DNA from 4 places in the Nocardia sp. NPDC058705 genome. Region 1 is predicted to be linked to each of the others. Evidence: riboswitches for the same ligand, from Rfam matches in the RefSeq annotation. Region 1 holds a riboswitch; each other region holds the start of a gene.
The links. A riboswitch is a leader RNA that binds a small molecule or an ion and turns the genes downstream of it on or off. The one in region 1 is predicted to bind S-adenosylmethionine.
Positions count from the first base shown of each region.

Region 1 (4,818 bases):
CTTCGAGGCCTACCGAGATGCGAACGACCCCGTCGGACAAGCCGATTGACGCGCGTCCCTCCGGGCCCATGGCTCGGTGGGTGGTGGTGGCGGGGTGGGTGATCATGGTTTTGGCGTCGCCGAGGTTGTTGGAGATGTCGATGATGCGGAGGCGGTTCAGGACCTCGAAGGCTCGTTTTTTGCCGTCGTCGCCGTTGAGGGCGAAGGTGACGACTGTGCCGCCGCCGGACATCTGTTCCTTGGCGAGGGCGTGCTGTGGATGTGATTCCAGGAAGGGGTATTTCACCCAGTCGACCGAATCGTTGATCTCCAGGAACTTGGCCACTTGCAGGGCCGATTCGGTGGAGTGGCGCACCCGCAGCGGCATGGTTTCCAGGCCCTTGAGCAAGGTCCAGGCGTTGAAGGGGCTCAGGGCTGGGCCGGTGTGGCGCATCAGGGTTTTCACGGGGCCGTCGATGTAGTCCTTGGCGCCGAGGATGGCGCCGCCGAGGACGCGGCCCTGGCCGTCGATGTGTTTGGTGCCGGAGTAGACGACCACGTCGGCGCCGAGTTCGAAGCCGCGCTGCAGCAACGGGGTGGCGAAGACGTTGTCCAGCACCACCTTTGCGCCCGCGGCGTGGGCCAGCTCGGTGACCTTGCGGACATCGACGAGGGTCTGCATCGGGTTGGCGGGGGTCTCGAAGAAGACGGCCTGGGTGGGGACCGACAGGGCCTGTTCCCACTGGTCGAGGTCGTCGCCGTCGACGAAGACGGTTTCGATGCCCCAGCGCGGGAGGATCTCGTTGCACACCACGAAGCACGAGCCGAACAGGCTGCGAGCCGCGACGAGACGGTCGCCCGCCTTCAGCAATGCGCCGAGCGCCGTGAACACCGCGGACATGCCGGATGCCGTCGCGAAGGCGGCTTCGGCGCCGTCGAGCAGGCGGATGCGCTCCTCGAACATCGCCACGGTCGGGTTGCCGAAGCGGGAGTAGACGAAGTGCTCGATGTCGCCGGTGAAGGCGGCCTCGGCGGCTTCGGCGCTCTCGTAGACGAAACCCGAGGTCAGATACAGGGCCTCGGACGTCTCGTCGTAGCCGGAACGGCGCAGGCCGCCACGCACACCGAGCGTGCCGGGACCGACACCCTCGGGCAGTGGCTTGTCGAACGAACCACCGGTGATCATGCTTTTCTCCTTATGCCTGACGCCACGGCAGGCCGACGGCGCGCCAGCCGGTGCTGCCGCGCTGACCGAACGCGTCGGGACCACCCTCGAAACCGTCGAGCACGTTGTAGGACGGTGCCACGCCCGCCGCCGTCGCCAGGTTCGCCGCGTGCGCGGAACGCTGGCCGGAGCGACACAGGAACACGACCGGGGCGTCGTCGGGGCGACCCGCGAGGGCCTGCTCGAGCTGCACGCCGAAGTCGGGGTTGCGGGTGCCGGTGCCGTCGACCCATTCGATGAAATGGGCGGGGCGTTCGATGGAGCTGGTGTCGGGGATGCCGATGTGTGCCCACTCGCCTTCGGTGCGCACGTCGACCAGCACGGCGCCGGGGTGCTCGGTGAGCAGCTCCCACGCCTTCTCAGGGGTGATGTCGCCGGCGTAAGTCATGTCGATCCTCCTGCGTGAATCCGCTCTTGCCGTGCCGGAACTCCGGAACACACGGCCAGGTCGTCACCCGGAGCACCCCACCGCGGAGGAGGGTTGCCGACCAGCGAGCCGGGGCTTGACGCTGGCACTCATGACCTTGCGATCTGAGATTGCCTCGGCACCGGTCATCGTGTCAAACGATTCAGAAGGTGCACACCAGCCACGCGCCGTCGGCGCGGGTCAGTTTCCAGTTGGTGGTCGCGGGGTTGCCGTTGACCACGACGGTCGCGTCGATTTTGGCGCGGTCGCCGTTGACGGTGGCGTTCTCGAAACCCTTACCGTCGATCGTGACCGTGGATTTCGGGCCACCGAGCTGTTCGGAAAGGCCGGAGCTCTCCTCGTTGAAGCCTTCGCAGGCCACACCCGTCGGCGGACGCAGGTCGCTGCGCGAGCGGGCGTCGATATAGTTGGTGACGGCGGCCGCGAGCCGGTCGGCCTCTGTGACATTTTTCTCAGCGGGCGAGAGCAGTCCGCCCAGCACGATGCCGATGAGCACGATGATCGCCACCACCGCTGCCGCGACGAACGGGACGATGGAACGCTTGTCGGTCTGATCCACCACTACGGGCTGGTCATCCGAGCCTGTTTGCTCCTCGTTCATGCTGTAATCCTCGCAGACCCGCGCGGGCGGCTACACCGCACGCCGGGTGGCCGCAATGCCGCAGCTAGAATCGCGTTGATTGCGGCTGCTGCCGACGTCGATGGCAGCTGCCAGTAAGTCGGATATTCGACTTAGCCTAAGCTAAGTTGACGCCGTCAAATCAGTTCTCGACCAAAGGGTGCGCGTAGACATGACCGAACAGAGTGCAGCTACTCGCCCGCTTCGCATTGCGATCGTGGGCGCGGGACCGGCCGGTATCTACGCCGCCGACGCCCTGATGAAGTCCGATGCCGAGGTCAGCATCGACCTCTACGAGCGCATGCCCGCGCCCTTCGGCCTGATCCGCTACGGCGTCGCCCCCGACCACCCGCGGATCAAGGGCATCATCACCGCCCTGCACAAGGTCCTCGACAAAGACCAGGTCCGCCTGCTCGGCAACATCGACTACGGCACCGACATCACCCTCGACGACCTGCGCCAGTTCTACGACGCGGTCATCTTCTCCACCGGCGCCAACGCCGACCGCGCCCTGGGTATCCCCGGGATCGAGCTCGATGGTTCCTACGGTGCCGCCGACTTCGTGTCCTGGTACGACGGCCACCCCGACGTCCCCCGTTCCTGGCCCCTCGAGGCTGAGAAGGTCGCGGTCCTCGGTGTCGGCAACGTCGCCCTCGACGTGGCCCGGGTGTTGGCCAAGACCGGTGACGAGCTGCTGGCGACCGAGATCCCGCCGAACGTCTACGAAGGACTCAAGAACAACAAGGCCCTCGAGGTCCACGTCTTCGGACGTCGCGGCCCCGCACAGGCCAAGTTCACGCCTTTGGAGCTGCGCGAGCTGGATCACTCGCCGACGATCGAGGTCATCGTCAACCCTGAAGACATCGACTACGACGAAGGCTCCGAAGCCGCGCGTCGTAACTCCAAGCAGGTCGACATGGTCGCCAACACCTTGGAGCAGTGGGCCATTCGCGATCACGGCGATCGCCCGCACAAGCTGTTCCTGCACTTTTTCGAGTCCCCGGCCGAGGTCCTCGGTGAAGACGGCAAGGTCGTGGGTTTGCGGACCGAGCGCACCCAGCTCGACGGGACCGGCAACGTCAAGGGCACCGGCAACTTCACCGACTGGGACATCCAGGCTGTGTACCGCGCCGTCGGCTACCTCTCGCAGAACGTCACCCAGCTGCCGTTCGACGATCAGGCAGGCACCGTACCCAACGAGGCCGGCCGCGTGATCGCCGACGACACCGCCGAAGGCGACGCCCGCTTCATGCCCGCCACCTACGTGACCGGCTGGATCAAGCGCGGCCCCGTCGGCCTCATCGGCCACACCAAGGGCGACGCCAACGAGACCATCGCCTGCCTGCTCGACGACGCCAAGGCCTTCGCCCCCGCGCCCAAGCCCGAGCTGGACGCCGTCACCGAGTTCCTCGAGGGCAAGGGCATCCCGTTCACCACGTGGGCAGGCTGGTACCGCCTCGACGCCCACGAGCGCGCCCTCGGCGAGCCCGAAGGCCGTGAGCGCGTAAAGGTCGTCGAGCGCGAGGACATGCTCCGCGCGTCCGAACCGAACAAGGCCTGAGCTGCCGCCGCACTCGAGATAGGGCATTCTTTAGCTGTGTTCGATGCCCACGTCCACGTCATCGATCCGCGGTTTCCGCTGATCGAGAACGAAGGCTATCTCCCCGAGCCGTACGTGATCGATGATTATCGAAAGCGTATGGCGCACTTCGATGTTCGCGGCGGTGCTGTCGTCAGTGCGTCTTTCCAAGGTGTGGATCAGACGTATCTGAAGGCAGCACTGTCCGCGCTCGGTCCCGACTGGGTCGGGGTGACCCGGCTCGACCTCGATGCGGGCGACGACGAGATCCTCGAGCTGAACCAGGCCGGTGTGCGGGCGCTGCGGTTCAATCTCAAGCGCGCCGCCGCCGACATCACCGAGATGACCCTGCAGGCCTTGCGCGCGCACGAGTTGGCGGGCTGGCATGTGGAGCTCTACATCGACGGTCAGATGCTGGCCTCGCTGCAACCGGTGATCTCGAAGCTGCCTGCGCTCTCGATCGACCATCTCGGCATGTCCGAGGAGGGTTTGCCGTACCTGCTCGACCTGGTGGATCGGGGTGCGAGGGTGAAGGCGACCGGGTTCGGGCGGGTGGAGATGGATGTGGCCGAGACGTTGCGGCGCATCCACACGGTCAATCCGGGTGCGCTGATGTTCGGCAGCGATCTGCCCGGCACGCGCGCCGGGCGGCCGTTCGAGGACCGTGATGTGGATCTGATCTCGCAGGTGGTCGGTTCGGACATGCACAAGGTGCTCGAGGACAACGCCCGCGAGTTCTACCGGCTGCCCCCGGTCCATCGCCCGGAACCCGTGCCGCTGCCGCGCGCGGAGAATCCGACCATCCCGATCCCGCGCGACGAACTGCCCGGCGCGGACGACCACACGCGTCCGCTACCGGTCATCGACAGATAAGTTCGGCGAGGGGAACAAGCCGGAACCCGCGGCGCCAGATATTCAGCTGATGAACACGCCGGTGAGCCAGACACCGGAGGCGATCAGCGCGCCGAACAGCTCGACCAGCATCGACA
Region 1 is NZ_JBHYRN010000020.1:94,601-99,418, reverse strand. Features, by position in the region: gene ACFW6D_RS22035 (O-succinylhomoserine sulfhydrylase) at 1-1,165, opposite strand, end outside; gene ACFW6D_RS22030 (rhodanese-like domain-containing protein) at 1,176-1,592, opposite strand; SAM riboswitch class IV at 1,610-1,728, opposite strand; gene ACFW6D_RS22025 (hypothetical protein) at 1,774-2,232, opposite strand; gene ACFW6D_RS22020 (FAD-dependent oxidoreductase) at 2,423-3,811, shown strand; gene ACFW6D_RS22015 (amidohydrolase family protein) at 3,848-4,702, shown strand; gene ACFW6D_RS22010 (DUF456 domain-containing protein) at 4,745-4,818, opposite strand, start outside.

Region 2 (4,818 bases), on a different contig from region 1:
GTGGCGTTCCGCCGGTGCCGGCACCAGCGCCAGCACCGTTTCCGCCAGCAGAGGTAGCCAGCGCAACAACGGAATTCGTGCGAGCGACTGCCATGGTCGACCGGCGGTGATGGTGGTGTGCAGGCCGATCTCGACGTTCTCGCGCACCGTGAGATTGCCGAAGACGCGCCCGTTCTGGAACGTGCGCGCGATGCCCGCACGTGCGGCCGCCTCCTGCGAACCGGGTCGCAGCCGCTTGCCCGCGACCTCCACCCGGCCCGCATCGGGACGCAGCACGCCCGAGATGAGATTCACAGTGGTCGTCTTCCCGGAACCGTTCGGCCCGATGATGGAGACGAATTCACCTGGAGCAACTGCCAATTCGAGATTCTCTACCGCCTGCACGCCGCCAAAAGACTTGCGCAGTCCATGCACCGCCAGCACCGGCTCGACCTCATCGAAGGACGGGGACACGTTCACTCCTCACCAGCACACCCTGCGGACGGAAACGGATGATCAGCAGCAACACCACGCCGTAGAGCAGGATGCGCGCCTCCGGCGCCAGCCGCAGCGCCTCGGGAACGCCGATCAGCACCGCCGCGCCGAGCACCGCGCCATAGGGCGAACCGGTGCCGCCGAGCACGAGAACGGTGACGATCAGCAGGGACATGGACAGGTTGAACACGGTCGGGTCGATGTAGCTGTACTGGTGCGCCAGCAGGGCGCCCGCGATCCCGGAGAACAGGGCGCTGATCGCGAAGGCCAGTGCCTTGTAGTCGCGCACCGGGATACCGGAGGACCGCGCGGCGACCTCGTCGGCACCGACCGCACGCAGCGCGGTGCCGAGCCGCGACCGTTGCACGCCGACCACCACCGCGAGGGTGATCGCCAGGAACACCAGGTCAAGCAGGAACACCTCGGTGTTCTCGGTGAACTCGTGACCGAGGATGCTGGGCACGGGGATACCGAAGATGCCGTAGCTGCCGCGCGTCACCGACTCCCAGTTGCGGATCACCGCCACGATCACGATGCCGATGCCCAGCGTGGCGATCGCGACATAGTGCCCGTTCAGATTCCACAGCGGCGCGGCAAGGACCGACGAGATCACCGCGGCCAGCACCCCACCCGCGAGGGCAGCGGCCAGGAACGGCCAGTCGTGATTCACCGTGAGGATCGCGGAGGTGTATGCGCCGATCGCGATGGGCCCGGCCTGGCCGATCACCAACTGCCCGGCCGAACCGGCGACCAGCGTCATCGAGACCGCGATGATCGCGTAGGCCAGGATCTGGGTGCCGACGACGATGGCGTAGTTGTTGGCGACCAGCGGCACGATCAGTGCCGCCACGGCGAACACCGCGACCGCGTGCCACCATCTGATCCGGAGTTGTCGCCCGGCGCCGAGGAAGGTGCCGGTGAGCGGTTCGGAACTGATCGCGGGCACCTTGGCCAGCAGGCCACCGGGCCGCAACACCAGAAACGCCACCAGCACCCCGAAGGTGATCAGGTCGCGGTAGCCGTCGCCGAAGGTGTAGATGCCGAAGGCTTCCACGATGCCGAGGGCGAACCCGCCGATCACCGCGCCCGGAATCGACCCGAGCCCACCGATGGTGGCCGCCACGAACCCGGTGAGCCCGGCGAGCGTGCCGCTGGTCGGCGAGATGTTCGAGTTGTACAGGCCGACAAAGATTCCCGCCAGACCGCCGAGCCCCGACGCGATGGCGAAGGCGAGCACCTGGATGCGGCTCACGCCGATCCCCATCTGGGCGGCGGCATCCGGATCCTGAGCGGTGGCGCGAATCGCCAGGCCGTAGCGGCTGAACCGCAGGAACCCGGCCAGGCCGAGCATCACCACCAGGGTGATCGCGAACATCACCAGATCGGAGGTGCCGAAGCGGACGCCGCCGAGCTGGAAGTTGTTGGTGGGCAATACCTGTGGGAACGGCCGCGTTTCCGGTCCGAACACGATCTGGGTCAGGTTCTCGATGATCAACCCGGCCGCCACCGTCGCCAGCAGCGCCGCGATGGCAGGCGCTTTGCGCAGCGGATGCACGGCCAGCAGGTCGATGCCGACACCGACCGCCGCGGTGATCGCAACCACCAGCACGAGGGTCAGCCACAACGGGAAACCCTGTTCGGCGATCAGCCACCAACCCAGGATCGAGCCGAGGGCGAACACCGCGCCGTGCGCGAAATTGATGACATTGGTGACGCCGAAGATGAGGGTGATGCCCACGGCGAGCAGCGCGTACGCGTTGCCGTGGACCACCCCCGCGATGAGCGTGTCGAACATCAGCGGTTGCCGGTCGGCACGAACTTGCCTTCCTTCAGCACCAGTTCACGCGGGGTGACACCCTTCGGGCGCCGCGTTTCCTGGTCGAAGGCGAAGGTGCCCAAACCGATTCCGGTGAACTGGGTTTCGGTTTTCAGGCCGTCGAGGATGCCCTCGCGGGTGGCGCCGCCCTTCTTCGCCGCCTGCACGACGACATTGAGCGCGTCGTAGGCGTAGACGTTGAAGTCGCCGGGATCGGTGTTGAACTTCGTGCGGAACTTGGTGACGAAGTCCTGGACCTTCGGGTCCGGGTCGGCCGGGCTGAAGATGCCGTTGACGATGTCGCCCTCGGCCGCCGCGCCTGCCAGCGAGATGAACTGCGGGGTGTTCTGGCCGCCGAAGAACTGCCCGGCGAAGCCCACGTCACGCAACTGCTTGATCACCAGCGCACCGTCGGGACCGTAGCCGAGGTGCACGAAGGCTTCGGGGTTCGCTTCGCGGCCCTTGATCAGGATCGGCTTCACATCGGTGGAGTCGGGCAGGATCGGCGAGGAGTAGACGATCTCGACTCCCTTCTCCTCGGCGAACTTCTCGAAGAACTGGAAAGCCTGTTTGCCCCAGTCGGTTTCGAGGTAGACCACCGAGACCTTTTTGGCCTTCTTCGACACCCACTGGGCATTGCGTTCCTGGAAGACGTCGAGGGTGATCGACGGGCTCCACGAGTAGTTGCCCGCCTTGGTGAAGTCGACGGCGGAATTGGTGAAGCCGTACTGAACGAGCTTGCCGCGGTTGTAGATCGGCGATGCGGCGATCGAGGCGGGCGAGGAGAAGTCGCCGAGTTCGGCGATCACGGACTTGTCGTCGACGAATTTGGTGGCGATCGGGACGGTCTGCTTGGGATCGGATTGCGAATCCTCCCACTTCAATTCGACCTTGCGGCCGTTGATTCCGCCCGCCGCGTTGATCTCGTCCAGTGCCAGGTCGAATCCCTGCTGCCACAGACGCCCGTACTCCGCAGAAGGCCCGGTGCGCGGACCGGAGATGCCGAAATAGACCGGGCCGGAATCGGATCCGCCGCTGTCGCTGCAGCCGACCACCGTCGCGGCGATGCTCACCGCGGCAAGTGCGCCCGCCACGATTTCGACACGACGACGCGAGCCGAGAGAGAACTTGCTCATTGCTGGTATTCCTTCGTGAAGACAGCGCTTGCGATACCCGAGCGATATCGCCTGGTCGTCACCCGGGGCACCCCACCGCAAGCGAGGGTTGCCGATCAGCGAGCCGGGGCTCGAACGTGCTGATACTCGTGACCGTGGGCCGAAATCTAGCAGCGGATTCAGGCGCGCCTGTTCCGCCTTCGGGGTACTCGATGTGGTTGCGGGGCACTCGGATACGGAGCCACCTGCGGCAATTCGGCGCCTGGTGTTTTGCGATCAGCTCGAGACAAAAGACGGCGGCGCGCATGCGGTAATCCGCGCAGCATGCGACAAATCATTGTCGCCGTTCGCCGCGCTCGGTACTCCTGTTCCCATGACCACACTGCTGCACATCAATGCCTCCGCACGCGGCGAACTCAGCCAATCTCGCGCCATCGCAACAACTTTCATCGAGGCCCTCGCGGCGAAGGATTCCACCCTGCAGGTCGACACACTCGACCTGTTCGACGCCGGGCTGCCCGACTTCGGCACCGACGCGGCCGCCGCCAAACTGGCCGTGTTCACCGGATCCGAACAGACCCCCGAGCAGGTCGCCGCCTGGGAGCAGGCCCGCACCGTCTTCGACCGGTTCGCCGCCGCCCACCTCTACGTCGTCAACATCCCGATCTGGAATCACGGCGTGCCCTACATCCTCAAGCAGTACGTCGACATCATCACCCAGCCCGGCTGGGCGTTCGGCTTCGATCCCGAGGTCGGCTACAGCGGGCTCCTCGACGGCAAGCGCGCGGTCACGGTGTTCACCAGTGGCGTGCACCAGCCGGGTGTGCCGATCCAGTTCGGCAGCGACTTCGCCACCCCGTTCGTGCACGACTGGCTGCGATTCATCGGTGTGAAGGACGTCGCCGAGATCCGCTTCGCGCCGACCGTGCTCACCGAGGACCCGCAGGTCGGGTTCGCTGCCGCGCAGGAGCGGGCACGTGAGCTCGCCGGCGACTACTGAAGCGACATGGGCGCCGACGGGGCGGACAGTCGCGACGATCTGTGCCGTCGGGATTCTCGTCGTCGGGCAGCTCTACGTGGTGCTGCCGGTGCTCGGCGACCTGGCCGCGGCGTGGGACACCACCCACGCCGCGGTGACCTGGACAACCACTGCCTTCGGGCTCGCCTACGGCGCCGGCTTCCTCGTCACCGGCCCGCTGTCGGACCGTTGGGGACGCCGCCCGGTGATCGTCGGGGGTCTGGCGGCGACGGCCTTGTCCACCCTTGCGGTGATCGCGGCACCGAGTCTCGGCACCGGGATCGCCGCGCGGGTGGTGCAGGGGTTGACGGCCTCGTTCTTCGCACCGGCCGCGTTCGCCTACCTCGCCGAACGCATCGCACCGCAGCGCCGGGTCTTCGCCCTGACCTGCCTGA
Region 2 is NZ_JBHYRN010000009.1:120,556-125,373, forward strand. Features, by position in the region: gene ACFW6D_RS13930 (ABC transporter ATP-binding protein) at 1-453, opposite strand, end outside; gene ACFW6D_RS13935 (ABC transporter permease) at 434-2,269, opposite strand; gene ACFW6D_RS13940 (ABC transporter substrate-binding protein) at 2,269-3,426, opposite strand; SAM riboswitch class IV at 3,446-3,560, opposite strand; gene ACFW6D_RS13945 (FMN-dependent NADH-azoreductase) at 3,779-4,405, shown strand; gene ACFW6D_RS13950 (MFS transporter) at 4,383-4,818, shown strand, end outside.
Region 2: it holds a riboswitch for S-adenosylmethionine, as region 1 does, so the genes downstream of both, ACFW6D_RS13940 (ABC transporter substrate-binding protein) here and ACFW6D_RS22030 (rhodanese-like domain-containing protein) in region 1, are expected to answer to the same signal.

Region 3 (4,818 bases), on a different contig from region 1:
GCGAGCGCGGCGATGGCGGCATGGGTGCCGGTGACCGGGACGAAGGCGAGGCCGCCGTTGTCGAGTCTGCGGTCGATCGCCACGTCGAGGTCGAGATCGCGGGAGAAATCGAGCAGACCCTGCAGGGCGATATCGCGGTCGGAGTGCAGGACCAATTCGGCGACGGTCTCCGAATTACGCGGTGCCGCTGTAAGTCTCAGACGGTCGTCGGGGTTGTTGAGCCGGAATTCCTCGAGGCAGACGATGCCGTTCTCGGCGCTGCCCAGCGGTACGCCGGCGCCGATTCTCGCAGTGAGCAACTGCAGATTCACGCGAGTCGTAGCCAGGAACAGCAGCGTGCTCGCCCGCGGCGTGCCGTGCTCCGGTGTGATCGCCACCGGCCTGCTACCCAGCGGATCCAGCTGCAGTGACGTGAGAAGCCGTGTGGGGTAACCGCTTTTGGACAGGTACTGCGGATGCAGGGTGACCGCCGTGACGGTCTCGTCTTCCGGACAGGCCGTTTTCGGCAACGCGTCCGCACTCGCGGTCGCCGCGTTCAGCATCGGCGCGAGCCGGGCCCGCGCCTGTGCCACGGTGTACGGCGGCTGCGGCGAACCGCCGGATCTGCTGGGGGAGATGGGCGCGGTGAGCCGCTCACCGAACCCGATCAGAAATCGCGGTCCCGCCACCCGAAATCCCCCCAGCTGCCACGTTATTCCCGTCGATGGGTGAAGCCACGGATGGTGTCACGCGAGACCCCCGTGAGCGCACTGATCTGCCGCTGAGACAAGCCTGACACGCCCGTCAGCGTCTGGGCGAGCCGTAACCGATCCGTTTTGGGAAGTTCAGCTACTAGTCGTGCGGAATGCTCGGCCATCAAGCCGGGCAGTAGCTGGTCCTCCAGCACGCAACGTCTGCGCAACCGCAGCATCGTTCGCTCGATATCGTTGAACGACAACCCCTTCGACGCGAGCGCGACCGCATCCACCGCACCGTCGGGCAGTGGCTGTCCGGCGAACCGGCGGATCGCCTCGCAGCGTTGCTCGGCCTCGGGCAGCGCGAATTCCACACTCACATCGAAACGCCGCCACACGGCCGGGTCGAGCAGGTCGGCATGGTTGGTCGCGCCGATGACGAGGCCCGCACCGGTCGGCCAGTCGTCGATCTGCTGCAGCAGCACGGTGACCAGGCGCTTCAGCTCGCCCACATCACGATCGTCATCGCGCCGTTTGGCGATGGCGTCGAGTTCGTCGAGCAGCAGCACGCACGGCCGCTGCTTGGCGTAGTCGATGGCGTGGCGCAGGTTGGTGCCGGTTTTGCCGAGCAGGCTGCTCATGATGGTCGCCAGGTCGAGGACCACCAGCGGCAGCTCCAGCTGATGGGCCAGCCACGCCGCGGCCATCGTCTTGCCGACGCCGGGCGGGCCGACGAACAGCAGGCTGCGCGCCGGGGTGAGGTCGGCGGCGGCCAGCCGGTCGGCTTGCTTGCGCTCATCGACGATCTGGGTGAGCACGTCGTAGGTCTCGGCGGCCAGGATCGGCACTTCGACAGTGGCGCCGGGTGCGATCACCCGAACCAACGGCAGCCGACTGTCGCCGTCTACCGGAATCGGCGTATCCACCTCAGCGCGAAGGGGATTGGCGCGAGTGGGGTTCTGGCGCAGCAGCGCGATCAACGCATCGGCCAACTCGGGACTTGCATGCCGGTGTCGCCGCGCGGCCCGCCGCACGAACATCGCGACATCCTGCTCACGCCCCGCCAACGCCAACCTCGCCAGGTGGACGAATTCATCGGGCAGATCAGCGCTCACGTCCGCCGAAGTGGAGCTCAAGGCGTATGACATGGTCTTCTTCCGATCTGATACGTGGACTGTTTTCGCTTCACTCGATCGTACGGCGTCCATCGCGGGCAAAGTTCACCCCTTGTGTACCGGTTTGACATCGGACCCCACCCGCAGCGCCACATTGATCTGCCGAGCCCTCAGCGCAGCAATTCCCTTCGTCGGATGCTAGTTCCGCCGGCCCCCCTCATGGGCGATTCCCGCCGCGTCGGGCGTGCCTCACCGCGCGAACGCGCCGGTCAGTCGGTGTCGGTGGCAGCGAGGATCGACAGGGCGGGTTCGGGGGTCAGTGCGACGATGCCGATATCCCAGGCGACGCGCTCGAACCATGCGGTATCGGCCTCGAAGGTGAACCAGTGGCAGTCCCGCGCGAGGCGGGTGACATGGTCGATGGTGTCGAATTCTGTTGCACCACACAGTGCCCCGAGCGAACGCCAGGCGCGCAGACGGCCGTAGGCCGCGCCTTCGCCGTGGTTGTAGGCGCCGCCGTTGGCCGCCGCGGCGAACAGCATCGACCAGACCTGCCCGGGTGTGGACGGGGTGACCACGAGGTCGGTCGCCGACGGGTGCCGGGCGTGTAGGCACTCCAGCGACAAGGTGTCCATGAGGGCCGCCGTCGTCGCCGGGTCGGGGACGCTGCCGAGTGCGAAGGTCCGAGATTCGATGCGCCCGTTGGATTCTCGCTTCCAGTTCGCGACAGCCTGCGCGAGTCGGTCCGCGACCGCGGGGTGGGTAGTTTCCTTGGCGCGGGGGAGGGCGAGTCGAGTGCGTCTGCTCAGCGCGGGGGAGGTGTCGGCACTGAACGGCAGGCCGACGCTCGAACCGTGCTGGCTGAATTGGCGCAGCGCGAGCCCGTGCTCGAAGGGTGTGCGTTCGAACGGCAGCACGCGCAGCGGATGACCTGACCAGTGCGCCGAATTCGCCCACCGCACGAGCCCGTCGTGGTCGGCCACCGTGACGCCGCGCAGGATCAACTCCTGCAGCAAACAGGCACGCAGCTCGTCCGCGATCGGCCCGATCAGACCGGCTTGACCGAACGCGGCGACGGCCTCGTCCGCTTCCAGCGATCCGGCCAGCTTCGCCGCTATCCGGCCCGCCCGGCTCTTCTCCGGCTTCGTCGCCGCGAGCACCCGGAGCGCGGCCCCGGCCCTCTCCGGTGCGGAGGCGTGGAGCAATGTGCCGACGCAATCCTCGACAATCCAATTACCGGCACCGTAGGCCGTGGCCGCCGCTCGGCCGAGCGACACGGCGAACTCGAGATCGCCTGCGCCAACACTACTTTCGATCCGCTCCCGGATGTCGCGATAATCGTCGCGCTGCGGGAACTCGCGAATGATCTGTTCGATCTCGACGTGCACGAGCCCAGCGTACGCATCTGCCGTGCCGAGGCAATCGAAGTTCGGCGCGGTAGGAGGCCACTTCCGCCGGGGTAGTTGACAGGCCGCGAGGTCATCTGTCACTCTCGTTGCAGGTCACGAGTACCAGCGTTCAGCCCCGGCTTGCTGGTCGGCAACCCTCCTCCGCGGTGGGGTGCTCCGGGTGACGACCAGGCTGACGTCCGAATTGGGCGCGGCAAGCGCGGGCCAACTCTTGTGGAGCGGGTCCCTGAGCCGACGGGATTTCGTCATGACTGCTGTAATCGACCCCACCTGTGCCATCGCCGCCGTTTCCGGTGCCGACCTGCAGGTTCCGCTCGTTCAGGGCGGCACCAGCTCCTACGCCAACTTCGACTACGCCGCGAGTGCGCCCGCGTTGAAGCAGGTCACCGACCGGATTTCGCAGTTGCTGCCGTTCTACGCCAGCGTGCACCGGGGTGCGGGGTATGCCTCGCGGATCTCGACCGAGTGCTACGAGGCCTCGCGTGGGTCGGTTGCCCGGTTCCTCGATGCCGACGACGACCAGGTGGTGGTGTTCACGCGCAACACCACCGATTCGCTGAACCTGCTGGCCGGGTGCGTGCCAGGGGAGACGGTGGTGCTCGATATCGAACATCACGCCAACTTCCTGCCGTGGACCGAGCACGGTCGCCGGGTGGTGCGGGCCGGTGCGACTGTCGAGGAGACGATTCAGCGGGTCGTCGCCGAGTTGTGCAGCAAGCCGGCCGCGCTGCTCGCGGTGACCGGGGCATCCAACGTCACCGGTGAGGTGCTGCCGCTGGAACGGCTCGCGACCATCGCCCACCTGTGTGGTGCGCGGATTCTCGTCGACGCCGCGCAGCTGGCTCCGCATCGACGGATCTCCTTGCGCGAGACCGGGATCGACTACCTCGCGTTCTCCGGGCACAAGCTGTACGCGCCGTTCGGCTCGGGTGTGCTCGTCGGGCGGCGTGACTGGCTGGACCAGGGTGAGCCCTACCTTGCCGGTGGTGGCGCCGTGCGCAATGTCGGTGTGTCGGAAGTGGAATGGGCTTGCGCGCCGCAGCGGCACGAGGGCGGTTCGCCGAATGTGTTGGGCGCGGCCGCGATTGCCGCAGCCTGTGACGCACTCGCCGCCATCGATCCCGCCGAACTCGTTGCGCACGAACGCTTCCTGGCCGATCGTCTCCGCGACGGCCTGTCCGCGATCCCCGGCGTCGACCTGGTCACCATCTGGTCCGACAGCCCCGACTGTGTCGGCATCGTCGCCTTCACTATCGCCGACTACGCCCCCGGCCAGGTAGCCGCCTACCTCTCCGCCGAACACGCCATCGGCGTCCGCGACGGCCGTTTCTGCGCCCACCCCCTCCTCGCGAGCCTCGGCCTCGACGCCGCCCTGCGTGCCAGCATCGGCCTCGGCACCACCGCCGCCGACGTAGACCGCCTGATCGAAGCCGTCGCCACCCTGGTCGCCAACGGTCCCACCTGGGCCTACGCCGCCACCGACGGCCACTGGAACCCCACCCCCGAAACCCGACCCCTCACCGCCGCCTCCCCCGAAGGCGCGGCCCCCTGCTTGATCGGCTGACCGCCGTCTCGTTCCGCTGTCAACCGCCTGTGCTGTGGAAGTTGGCGGGACTATCC
Region 3 is NZ_JBHYRN010000039.1:3,361-8,178, reverse strand. Features, by position in the region: gene ACFW6D_RS29480 (S8 family peptidase) at 1-668, opposite strand, end outside; gene ACFW6D_RS29475 (AAA family ATPase) at 692-1,822, opposite strand; gene ACFW6D_RS29470 (DUF6183 family protein) at 2,059-3,177, opposite strand; SAM riboswitch class IV at 3,290-3,404, shown strand; gene ACFW6D_RS29465 (aminotransferase class V-fold PLP-dependent enzyme) at 3,446-4,762, shown strand; gene ACFW6D_RS29460 (hypothetical protein) at 4,813-4,818, opposite strand, start outside.
Region 3: it holds a riboswitch for S-adenosylmethionine, as region 1 does, so the genes downstream of both, ACFW6D_RS29465 (aminotransferase class V-fold PLP-dependent enzyme) here and ACFW6D_RS22030 (rhodanese-like domain-containing protein) in region 1, are expected to answer to the same signal.

Region 4 (4,818 bases), on a different contig from region 1:
CTGGTCCGCCTACGGCGGCCGCCGCGACACCGGCGCAGCCATAGGGATCCTCGCCACCCTCGCCTACTGGATCCCCCCACTGGCCGCCCTACTCGGCCGCGGCCGAACCCGCCGCGCGGGAATCCTCGGCTACCTGGCCGCAGTCACCAGCCGCCTCACCGCCCGCACCATCGAAACCCGCCGCCCCCCGACACCTTCCGACCTAGCCTCAGCCCTGGCCCACCCGGTAGCAGTAGCCCACTACCTATCCCTGTGGACCCGCTCCCACCACCGCCACCAAACCGGCCGCCTCCGCTGGAAGCAGCGCCCCCTGGTCGCTCCCGACGAGGCCATCGCCCGCCGCGCCTGACCGAGTACCAGCTTGTCGACACAATTGGCGGCCGTCGACTTCTGTAGCACCGTAGCACCGTGCTACACTGTGGCATGACCGCGATGAACATCCGTGCACGCATCCGAGGCAGTCGCCATCAAGTGACTCTGCCTCAGGAAATCCGTGCCGTGCTGCATGTTCGCGAGGATGACGAACTGGAATTCACGGTCAACGAGGCTGGTGATGTCACGGTGCGCGGCTATCGGTCGATCCCGGTCGATCAGGCATGGTTCTTTACCCCGGAATGGCAGCGCAAAGAGCAAGAAGCTGACCAGGAACTGGCCGCGGGCGTCCCGCACGAGGTCTTCGAAGATGGTGACTCGTTCTTGCGAGGACTGGCTGCCTCCGCAGGCATCGACCTGGCCGAGATCCAGCCCGAGCGGCACTGATGCCCACCTATGCCTGGTTGACGCTCTTCACCCGAGATTGGCAAAAGTTGACTCGCGATCAGCAAGTAGCCTTCCTACGATCGGTGTCGATCCTGGTCGAAGATCTGCGCGCCGGAGCCGGGTTCCGCCCTGGACTGCGCGTCAAGAAGATGAAGGGCTACGACAACATCTGGGAGATGACGTGGGCGCCTGACGGGCGCGCGACGTTCAGTTACGGCGACTCGGTGACGACGGGTGAGGCCCATGTGATCTGGCGGCGAATAGGCACCCACGACATCTTCACCGCTCCATAAGCGAACGACTGTTGCCACGGCGGGTACCTCAACCGAGCGGACGGCGCCCGGCAGGTTTCAAGGAACCTCAGTGATGCCGACGGTCGGAAAGAAGAAGCACGACCGCCCCGCGTTGTCAGTGGTTCCGAAGACGGCAGCCAGCACAGTGCCACGCCCAGTGTCCACAGGCACCGCACGCACACCACCGACGGGAACAGCGGCGAAGAGAAAGTCGCGAATCGCGTTTTCAGCCAGCGGCCGCAGTTCTACAGGAACCTCGGGCGGAACCATCGCCCGAACGAGGTCGGCAATGGGCCCCATCGAAGCCATCCCACCCCGTCCGGTGCTGATATTGAGCCACGCCACCTGCATCCCGGAGGTCTTCGTAGCAGCAGTGTCGGGAGCGAGTCCATAGGGCAGGAACGTGAACAACGTCTGCCCGGACTTCACCGCGGACAGGTCGAGTCCCGGAGTGGGCAGCGTGTTCGTCGGCCACGGACCCGGCACCGCACCCGCGACCGCCGGGACGAGCCCCGCGCCGTCACCGGTGCAGTTCGCCGCAACCGTCGGATAGAGGAACGGCTGAATACCCATGGCTTTCAGCGTCTCGACGACGGTCCGGTAGGCGCCGAGCAGGTCGCCCGGGCCCGCGGCTGGAGTGGCGTTCGGCGCGTCCCTGGTGACGGCGGGCGTCACCGGCGCGGCCGGTTCAGCGGTGGCCGACGGCGCGGTCAGCAGCAACGCGGCGGCGCAGGCCGTCAGCGCGGTCAGTGTGGTGGAACGACGCCCCATGTTCACGACGTACTCCTCATCGACGCAGAGAAGGCCGACGCTACCGCGTGCGATGGGTGAATCGGGCAAGGTGAAGTAACCGGGGGTTCGGCGCGTCGCAATCTCCCAGCGAACCGAACCGGGGCAATTGTGGCTGCCCCGGCGGCCGGTTCCAACCCCTGCGCTCACGCTGATTTCTACCGTTGCGACCACGACACCTGTGTCACATGCTGATTCAGCTCGGGCCGCGAGGCAGGCGAGCACAACCATCCAGAGCGACCGAGAGACCCGGCTCTACGACGTCGCAGCAACCCGCCCTTCGAGGGTGCGGGTGCTTCTGCCGGGATCGATGGAGGAGTTTTTCGTGCTGACCGCGTCCACTGTCTCCGGCGTCGAGACCGCCCCGCTGGGCGATGCTCCGCCCGCTGGTGCCGCCGACGACCTCCCCCGGATCGCCGGTTCCTGGCACCCTCCAAGCGCCTCGACGGCTACCTCGGGCCGAACCCGTCCGGTGTCTATCACTCGACGACCACAGGCGAAACCAAGCTCATCGCCACCTTTTCCGGTGCCGGTGACGCCCTGCAAGGCGAGATCGCGGTGCTCACCAAGAAGAACAGCGGCCTCAACACCGCCGTCCACAAGGCCCTCGTCGATGCCATCGCCGACGGCAGCTATCAGAAGGTCCCCGATCGCTGGGGGCTGGATTCGGAGAAGGTCACCGAGTCGCGCATCAACCCGCCCGGTCTGCCGAAGAAGCCCGCCGCATGAGTTCGTTCGAGAGATCAGGAGCACGGGCATGAAATTCCTGCTGATGACACTGATCACCCGGGTGCCCGACCCGGTCACCGGTGTGGTCCCGACAACGCGTGACGGCCTGCACGAAGTGATCGAACAGGCAAGGCGCGCCGAAGAATTCGGTTACGACGGATTCGCGGTCGGTGAGCGGCACGAGGACCCGTTCCTGTCCGGCGCTCCCCCGGTGGTACTGAGCCATATCGCCGCGGTCACCACGCGGATCAGCCTGTTCACCGCGGTCACCACCTTGAGCCTGCTCGATCCGGTGCGCGCGTTCGAGGACTACTCCACGCTCGACAACCTGTCCGAGGGCAGGCTCGAGCTGATCATCGGCAAGGGCAACGGGGCGGCGCAAGCGCAGCTCTATCACGTCACCACCGAGGACCAGTGGGAGCGCAATCGTGAAGGGTACGAACTCTTTCGGGCGCTGTGGGACAGCGAGGAGGTGACGTGGTCGGGCCAATTTCGGCCGTCACTCACCGCGGCCAAGGCGCTCCCGCGACCGTTGCAGCCGCGCGTGCGGATCTGGCACGGCAGTGCGACGAGCCGGGAGTCGGTGGAACTGGCCGCGCGCCACGGTGATCCGGTGTTCTCGGCGAATGTCACCCATCCGATCGAGCCGTATGCCGAGCTGATCCGCCACTATCGCGAACAGTGGGCGCACTACGGTCACAACCCGGCTGACGCCTTGGTCGGGGCGGGCACGGCGGGTTTCCATGTCGCGCGGACCTCGCAGGAGGCCGTCGAGGTGTTCCGGCCGCTCTACGAGGCACGGACCGCCTTGCAGCGCAAGGTCGGCAATCCGGTCGTGTTCGAGACCGTCGAAGATTTCATCGCCCGATCGTCGGCGCTGGTCGGTAGTGCGGAGCAGGTGATCGACAAGGTCGGCCGTTATCACGAGCAGTTCGGGCACGAGGTGATCCACCTGTCCGCCGAACGCGACGGCCGCACCGAAGCCGACTACCTGGGCAGTCTCGAGCTGTTCCAGGCCGAGGTGGCGCCCGAGCTGCGCCGCCGCATTCCGAGCCGTCCGCTGGCCGCAGGTCGCCAATTGTCTGGAGTTACCTCGTGATTCGACATCGTCTCTCCGCGTTCGCCGGTGTGTTCGCCGCCGCGACCACTGTGGTGGCGTGCGGGAGCGGCACCGGCGATCAGGGCGGCCAGGCCGGTCCGCCGCAGCCCGGCGGCACTCTGCGCTACGGGCTCTCGCAGGCGCCCACCTGCTCGGATCCGGCGCAGGCCGGCTCGAACCAGACCATCTATGTGACCCGCCAGATCGTCGATTCGCTGACCGACCAGGATCCGAAGACCGGGGCCATCACGCCGTGGCTGGCCGAAAGCTGGGAGGTCAGCCCGGACTCGAAGGTCTTCACGTTCAAGCTGGCCGACGGGGTGAGCTTCAGCGACGGAACCCCGCTGACCGCCGACTCGGTGCGCGACACCTTCGACGCGGTGATCGAACTCGGCGGGGCGAAGGCTCCGCTCGGTGCGAGCTATCTCACCAACTATGTCGGCACCACGGCCGTCGACAAGCTCACCGCCCGAGTCGAATTCAGTCAGCCCAACGCGCAGTTCCTCCAGGCCTCCTCGACATCGCAGCTCGGCATCCTGAGCCAGTCGACCAATGCCAGACCATCGGAGGCTCGCTGCGCTGGTGACACCATCGGCAGCGGACCGTTCACCTACGCCGAGTGGAAGCAGGACACCTCCGCCACACTGGCCAAGCGTGCCGGATACCACTGGGGTTCAGCCGTTTTCGCACACAAGGGTGAGGCCTACCTGGATCGGATCGAGTTCACCGTCGTTCCGGAATCCGGGGTGCGCACCGGCAGCCTGGCATCGGGCCAGCTCGACGCGATCAGCGACGCACTGCCACAGGACGCACCGCAGATCGAAGCGACCGGCGGCCGGGTGCTGTCCACCTCCAACCCGGGCACTCCGTTCGGCTTCTCCCTCAATGTGACTCGTGGCCCGCTGCGAGATCCAGCGGTGCGCCAAGCGCTACTCCCCGCACTGGATCGCCAGCAGCTCGTCGACACCGTCCTCGGCCCACAGTTCAGAACCGCCACCTCGAGCTTGGCCGCGACGACCCCCGGCTACACGGATCTGTCGGCCGAACTGGCCTACGACCCGGCCAAGGCGAAGTCGATCCTCGAGCAGGCCGGCTGGGTACCCGGCCCCGACGGCATCAGGACAAAAGCCGGTGAGCGGCTGAGCTTTT
Region 4 is NZ_JBHYRN010000019.1:33,872-38,689, reverse strand. Features, by position in the region: gene ACFW6D_RS21230 (glycosyltransferase family 2 protein) at 1-349, shown strand, start outside; gene ACFW6D_RS21225 (AbrB/MazE/SpoVT family DNA-binding domain-containing protein) at 424-759, shown strand; gene ACFW6D_RS21220 (hypothetical protein) at 843-1,052, shown strand; gene ACFW6D_RS21215 (hypothetical protein) at 1,110-1,823, opposite strand; SAM riboswitch class I at 2,066-2,158, shown strand; partial or broken gene ACFW6D_RS21210 (ABC transporter substrate-binding protein) at 2,274-2,570, shown strand; gene ACFW6D_RS21205 (LLM class flavin-dependent oxidoreductase) at 2,599-3,669, shown strand; gene ACFW6D_RS21200 (ABC transporter substrate-binding protein) at 3,666-4,818, shown strand, end outside.
Region 4: it holds a riboswitch for S-adenosylmethionine, as region 1 does, so the genes downstream of both, ACFW6D_RS21210 (ABC transporter substrate-binding protein) here and ACFW6D_RS22030 (rhodanese-like domain-containing protein) in region 1, are expected to answer to the same signal.